DNA from 2 places in the Blastococcus montanus genome. Region 1 is predicted to be linked to the other one. Evidence: predicted binding sites of a transcription regulator. Region 1 holds the regulator's gene; the other holds the start of a gene.
The links. The regulator LexA, encoded in region 1, represses DNA repair genes until DNA is damaged. The targets are predictions, from matches to a motif close to TCGAACANNTGTTCGA.

Region 1 (3,401 bases):
GGACCGAAGCCGCGGACGCGGCCTGCACGTCGACATCCTCCGGCGCTCTCCGGCGCCCGCCGGAGCGGGTGCGAGCGGACGACCCGCCGTGGTCGCGGATCATCGAAGAGCCCGTCGTCGTCTCGGCGCCGACCACGACCTCGCCGGCCCGGAGCGCGGACACCGCCTGCGCCGCCGCCATCTCCTGGGTCACGCGCCGCCGCGCCGACCGGGTGGCCGCCGGCGCCGGGGACTGCGGCTCGGGCAGCCGGAGGGTCGTCAGGTCGGTCCACGCCGCCTCCTCGACACCGCCCACGACGACCCGCACCCACATCTGGCAGGCCCCGGCGCCGTCGTGCCGCCACCCCAGCAGCTCGCCGGCCCACCAGGTACCGGCCTGGAAGACCTCCACGGCCTGGGGCCGACTGGTGAAGACCGCGGCGCGGTTGTCCATGACGCTCGACACCGCACGACCGTATGCGGCCGCCGAGCACGCACCGTGAACGTGCCCACACGGAGGGTTGACGAAGTCGCCGGCCGGCCCTTGTGAACCTCGTGCCGTGGCGAGCCGCCGCCCGACCGCCGCGCTGGACGCCTCAGGGCAGTGCCAGCACCTGACCGGGCACGAGGTCCGCGCTGCGCAGACCGTTCAGCGTCTGGATCTCGTCCACGACCTCACGGACGTCACGGTCGCCCGCCACACCTCCGGCGATGGACCACAGCGTGTCACCGGACTCGACGACCACGCTGGCCGTGCCCATCAGCTCGAGCCCGTCCCCTCCGCCGCCCATGACCGCCTCGCCGAGCGCGACCAGCCCCACCACGAGCGCGACGGCCAGGACCACGACCAGCCGGCGACCCCGCGCGGTCAGCCGGAGCGGCGGCGGCGCGATGCCCGGCCGGCCATCGTGGCGGCTCGGGCCTCTCGGCGCGACGGCCGGGGCGGCGGCACCATCCCGGACGGGGGCCCGCCGCCCGGGCGCCACGGCGTACGCCTCCGGCACGGGTGGCAGCACCCGGAGGTGACGCGCCGGTGGCGCCTCGACCGCAACCCGCCCCTCGGACACTCCGCCCACCGACCGCACCGCACTGCCCGTCATCGCACTTCCGCCTCTCACCTGGCCGGCGCCCGCCCACCCGAACGTGTGTTCGATTCGAACGCCTGTCCGATGTCTACCCGATGCCACCGACAGATGGGGGGCGACACGACATGGCTTCGAACACCTGTTTGAACTGGGCGGGGATCGGCGCTACGGTCGACGTCGAGGACGAGGTCGGAACGGCTGCGCGAGCAGCCGGCGAGGAGGAGACGTGACGGAGTCGAGCGGGACGTCCGGCGGCCGGCGGGCGCGCGGCGGCACCCAGGACGGGGCCGAGGCCTCGGCGACTGTCCGGACCTTTCCCGACCGGAGCGCGGACGGTGACGGCCTGACCCAGCGTCAGCGGCGCGTCCTGGAGGTCATCCGCGACTCGATCGAGCGCCGCGGCTACCCACCTTCGGTCCGGGAGATCGGCGAGGCGGTCGGCCTCTCCTCGGCCTCGTCGGTCGCCCACCAGCTGTCGGTGCTGCAGAAGAAGGGCTGGCTGCGGCGGGATCCGAACCGGCCGCGCGCTCTCGACGTGCGCCTGCCGGGCGATGCCGGCCGCACCGCCTCGGCCGTCGCCGAGCCTCCGATGGTCAGCGAGGGCGAGCGGGCCGCCGCCCCGGCCTACGTCCCGCTGGTCGGTCGCATCGCCGCGGGTGGCCCGGTGCTGGCCGAGCAGGCGGTCGAGGACGTCTTCCCGCTCCCCCGCGAGCTGGTCGGCGAGGGCACCGTGTTCATGCTGAAGGTCGCCGGTGACTCGATGGTGGAGGCGGCCATCTGCGACGGCGACTGGGTCGTCGTGCGGCAGCAGCCGACCGCCGAGAACGGCGAGATCGTGGCCGCGATGATCGACGGCGAGGCCACGGTGAAGACCTACAAGCGCCGTGACGGCCACGTGTGGCTGCTCCCGCACAACCCGGCCTACGAGCCGATCCCCGGTGACGAGGCGACGATCCTCGGCCGCGTGGTCTCGGTCCTGCGCCGGGTCTGACACGGAACCCACGTCGGGGCCCGGCCTCCGGTGGCCGGGCCCCGACGTGGGCGGTGAAGCGGACGGCTCAGCCGGCGCCCCCTCAGCGTCGCTGGTAGTCGCCGTCGCGCTTCTCGAAGAAGGCCTGCAACGCCTCCTGGTGGTCCTCGGTCCGGAACATCTCCAGGAACCGCTTGGTCTGGAGCGCCTGTCCCTGGGTGAAGTCCATCTCGAACGCTCCGGTGACCGCTTCCTTCGTGGCCTCCACCGACAGCGGCGCACGGGTGGCGATCCGCTGCGCTTTCGCCAGCGCGGCGGTCATGAGGTCGCCCGGCTCGTGGACCTCCGTCACCAGGCCCCAGTTGAGCGCCTGCTGGGCGGAGTAGCGGGCCCCGGTCAGCAGGATCTCCTTTGCCGGGCCGAGTCCGATCACACGGGGCAGGCGCCAGAAGCTGACGATGAGGCCGACGTTCACGCCCGCCGCGACGAAGAAGGCCTCGGTGGACGCGATCCGGATGTCGCAGCAGAGCGAGAACTCCAGCCCACCGCCGATCGTGGCCCCGTTGATGGCCGCGATCACCGGGGCTCGGAAGTTCTGCACCCCATTGAGGACCCGGCTGAACTCGGCCAGGTAGTCGCTGAGTTGCTCGTCGCTCATGGACTGGTCCTCGCCCAGGTGCGCACCGGCGGTGAAGGCCCGGCCTTCTCCGGTGATCACCAGGCAACGGACCTGCTCGTCGGCGTCCAGGATGTCCAGCGCCTTCATGAAGGACCGCCGGCTCTCCCAGCTGAAGGTGTTGGACGGGGGGCTGTCCAGGGTGAGGACAGCGATGTGCGGGGTCTCGTAGCGAAGGTGGACGCCGGTGCCGACATCGGTCGTGGTCACTGTCATGCTGCTTCCTCCGGTGGGGTGTTGAGTGCGACGGACGGGGACCGGCGGGACCGCCGGGTGGACGTGCCGGGCTTGCGGTCGAGCAGTCGCATCGCGATCACGGTCACCACGATGTTGATCAGCAGGATCACCACGGAGAGCGCACCCACGCGCTGGTAGAGCGACTCACTGGCCAGGTTGTAGAGCACCGTGGCCACCGTGGGATTCGCGCCGGTGTAGAGGAACACCGACATCTCCAGCTCCCGGAAGAGCAGGACGAAGTTGAGCATGCCCGCGGCCAGCAGGGAGGGCCGCAGCAACGGCACCGTGATCCGCCGCCAGGTGCGCGCCCAGGACGCTCCCAGGCTCCGGGACGCCTCTTCGACCTCCGCGCCGATCTGGCCCATCCCGGCGTGCACGTAAGCGAAGGTCAACGGCAGGGCGCTGCCGGCATAGGCGATCAACAGGATGGTGAGCGTCCCACCCAGTCCGAACG
Region 2 (3,401 bases), 1.5 Mb from region 1:
AGCAGACGCTGCTCGTGCTCGGAGAGCGGCACGTCGACCTCCAGGGTGGGGCGGAGCCAGTGGCCGTCGGAGGCTCCCGCCGACGGTACGTCTGAGGATACGAGCCCTTTGCAAGCCGCGAAAGGCGGCGCCGCGACGACCCGCCGGGCGAGCCGGCCGATCACTTCTCCGGGTGGACCGGCCGACGCATCCGGCCAGGTCAGGGGCCTGCTCGCCGCACCGGGCCGGAGCGGTGCAGCAACGTGGCCGGACGCACGGCGCCGGCCCCGAACCGCCGGGCTGCGCGATCGGCGGCCAGCTCCGCCTCCCGGCGGCCGTGCTCGCGGGCCCCGAGCTCCAGTTGACGGGGCGCCGATCCGGCGTCGACGAGCCGCTCGGCCCGCACCCCGACCAGCCGGATCCGGGCCCGTTCGAGCCCCAGGGCGTCGTAGAGGGACCGCGCCGTGTCGTAGAGCTCCTGCCCCACGTCGGTGGGTGCCCCGAGGGTGCGGCTGCGGGTGATCGTCGCGAAGTCGGCGAACCGCACCTTGATGCTCACCGTCCGGGCCAGGCAGCCGATCGAGCGCAGCCGGCCGGCCGTGCGCTCGGCCAGGCGCAGCAGCTCGCGGTGGACCACGACGGGGTCGTCGACGTCGGTGGCGAAGGTCTCCTCCGCGCCGGTGGAGCGCTCGGGCTCGTCGGGGACGACGCGCCGGGGATCGCGGCCCCAGGCGAGCTCGTGCAGGTGGGCGCCCGCCGCGGGACCGAGCGCCCGCTGCAGGGTCTTCGCCGGCACGTGCGCCAGGTCGGCCACGGTGCGCAGCCCCAGCCGGACCAGCGTCTCCTCCGTCTTCGGGCCCACGCCCCACAGCGCACCCACCGGCAGCGGGTGCAGGAAACCCATGACCTCCGGTGGGCGGACCACCAGCAGCCCGTCGGGCTTGGCGCGGGTCGAGGCCAGCTTCGCCACGAACTTCGTGCCGGCCACGCCGACCGAGCAGGTGATCCCCTGCTCGTCGTACACGCGGGCCCGGATGTACTCGCCGATCTGCGCGGCATCGCCCAGCCGGCGGCCAGCACCGGCGACGTCGAGGAACGCCTCGTCCAGGCTCAGCGGCTCGACCAGCGGGGTGATCGAGCGGAACAGCGCCATGACCGAGCGGGACACCTCGGTGTAGAGGGCCATGTCCCCCGGCAGGACCTTCGCCGTCGGGCACAGCCGCAGCGCCCGCGCGGTGGGCATGGCCGCGCGCACCCCGTACCGCCGGGCCTCGTAGGTGGCCGAGGTGACCACCCCCCGGTTGCCGGCCCCACCGACGATCACCGGCGTGCCGGCCAGCTCCGGGTGCCGGCGCACCTCGACGCTGGCGAAGAAGGCGTCCATGTCGACGTGCAGGACGGTGCACCCGTCCGCCCGCGCGACACCGTTCGTCACCGCCACCTCCCACACGTTCCCGTGGGTCGAACATGTGTTCGATCCACGGGAACGATAGCGGTCAGGTGCCGGGGCGGCCGGTCGGCACGCCCCGGCGTGCCGCGGTCAGCGGGTGGCGACGACCTCGTCGGTCTCCTTCTTGCCCGGCCACATCTTGGCGCCGATCACACCGCCGAGCGCGGCCGCGATGATCGACAGGCCGAGCCCGAGAACCGCCCAGCTGGCGGCCGAGCGCGCCGTCTCGGCGGCCTGACCGGCCTGGATGTCGGGCAGGTTGGCCTGCTGGATGCCGGCCACATCGGTGACCACACCGGCGAGGGAGCCGAGCAGGGCACCGCCACCGAACAGGGTCAGCAGCACGATGGTGACCACGGCCAGCGCCCACACCAGGATGCCGTGGAGCAGCCCCTCGCTGAACCCCCGCCACAGCGCGGTCGCTCCGGCGGTGAGCCCGCCCAGGAAGAGCGCGATCAGCCCGTTGATCCCGCTGATCAGGTCAGCGTTGTTCCCGGCGTCTCCGGCCAGCTCCCACCAGCCGAGCGCCAGCGTGGCCAGCTGCAGCAGCAGGAAGGTGGGCACCGCGACGATCAGGCCCGCCCAGACCGGCCCCCAGCGGACGCGGTCGCGGCGCGTCGGCGGCGTCTGGTGGTGCGTCTCGCGGAGGCCCACGCGGGTCGCCCCCTCGTCGGGGGTCGTGTCCACCCGGGCACCCGGCGTCTCCCGCGTCACGTCGGCGCTGGCGCCGGTCTGGGTACGACTCTCTGTCATGACATCTCCTCCTCGTGCGTCGTCTCATTGCCTCTGGCACACCAGAGGTGCCCGTCGAGGGCGTACCCACACCGGATGCCCGCCAGGAAAGGAATGAGTGCACCGGACGCCGACCCGTCACCTGATCGTGACCCTCGCCGGATCGGGGGAAACCGCTGGCCGGGCAGCAGGTGTCAGACCCGGACGAGGGAGGTAAGCAGCGACGCAGGGGCTGCCGTCCGGCTGCCCTGATCGACCTGGACGGAGATGCCATGGCGCTCGACGACGACGACATGACCAGCACGGAGGGCCCGGCCGACGGCGGAGCCTCGGGCACCCCGGGTACCCACGACGGCGGCGCCGACGGTGGCGCCGACAGCGGCGCGCACGGCCCGGCCGACGGCGCCGCGGGAACGGCCGACCACGGCGCGTCCGGCACCCCGGGTGGCCACGACGGCGGCGCCGACGGTGGCGCCGACAGCGGTGCGGACGGCGGCGCGGACGGCGGTGCCGACGGTGGCGCCGACGGTGGCGCGGACGGTGGCGCGGACGGTTCGGCCTGACCGAGAACCCGACCCCGCGGGGCGGGGCGGAGCAGCAGCTCCGCCCGGCCCTGCGGCGGTGCACGAACATGGCGCCCGAGCTCTTCGCCGAGCAGTACTGGGCACAGCGCCCGCTGCTCACGCGGGCCGAGGACACCGGCAACTCCTTCACCGACCTGCTCGACCTGCCCGCGGTCGACGAGCTCCTCTCCCGACGCGGCCTGCGCACGCCGTTCCTGCGGATCGCGAAGGACGGCGCCGTCGTCGACCCGAAGCGGTTCACCACCTCCGGCGGGGCCGGCGCGGAGATCGCCGACCAGGTCTCCTCCGACGCGGTGCTGCGGCTGTTCGCCGACGGGAGCACCGTCGTCCTGCAGGGCCTGCACCGGCTGTGGCCGCCGCTGATCGAGTTCGCCGACCAGCTGGCCGCCGACCTCGGCCACCCCACGCAGGTGAACGCGTACGTCACCCCGCCGTCCTCGCAGGGCTTCAGCCCGCACTACGACGTGCACGACGTCTTCGTGCTGCAGGTCGCCGGCGAGAAGCACTGGACCATCCACGAGCCGGTGCTCCCCGACCCGCTGCGCACCCAGGTCTGGACCGGCCGCGCCGACGAGGTCGCCGTGGCCGCCGCGCGTGAGCCGGTCGTCGACGCGGTGCTCCGCCCCGGCGACGCCCTCTACCTGCCCCGCGGCTAC

Region 2: dinB (DNA polymerase IV) is a predicted target of LexA. The motif match lies at 1,441-1,456, and genes of this name have one in related genera.

Annotation. Positions count from the first base shown of each region.
Region 1 is NZ_CP155551.1:3,074,361-3,077,761, forward strand. Features, by position in the region: gene ABDB74_RS14650 (hypothetical protein) at 1-445, opposite strand, end outside; gene ABDB74_RS14655 (LysM peptidoglycan-binding domain-containing protein) at 576-824, opposite strand; gene lexA (transcriptional repressor LexA) at 1,291-2,055, shown strand; gene ABDB74_RS14665 (enoyl-CoA hydratase/isomerase family protein) at 2,138-2,926, opposite strand; gene ABDB74_RS14670 (iron ABC transporter permease) at 2,923-3,401, opposite strand, start outside.
Region 2 is NZ_CP155551.1:1,591,909-1,595,309, reverse strand. Features, by position in the region: gene ABDB74_RS07835 (DUF3040 domain-containing protein) at 1-32, opposite strand, end outside; gene dinB (DNA polymerase IV) at 200-1,414, opposite strand; gene ABDB74_RS07825 (permease) at 1,520-2,182, opposite strand; gene ABDB74_RS07820 (BatC protein) at 2,434-2,724, shown strand; gene ABDB74_RS07815 (JmjC domain-containing protein) at 2,793-3,401, shown strand, end outside.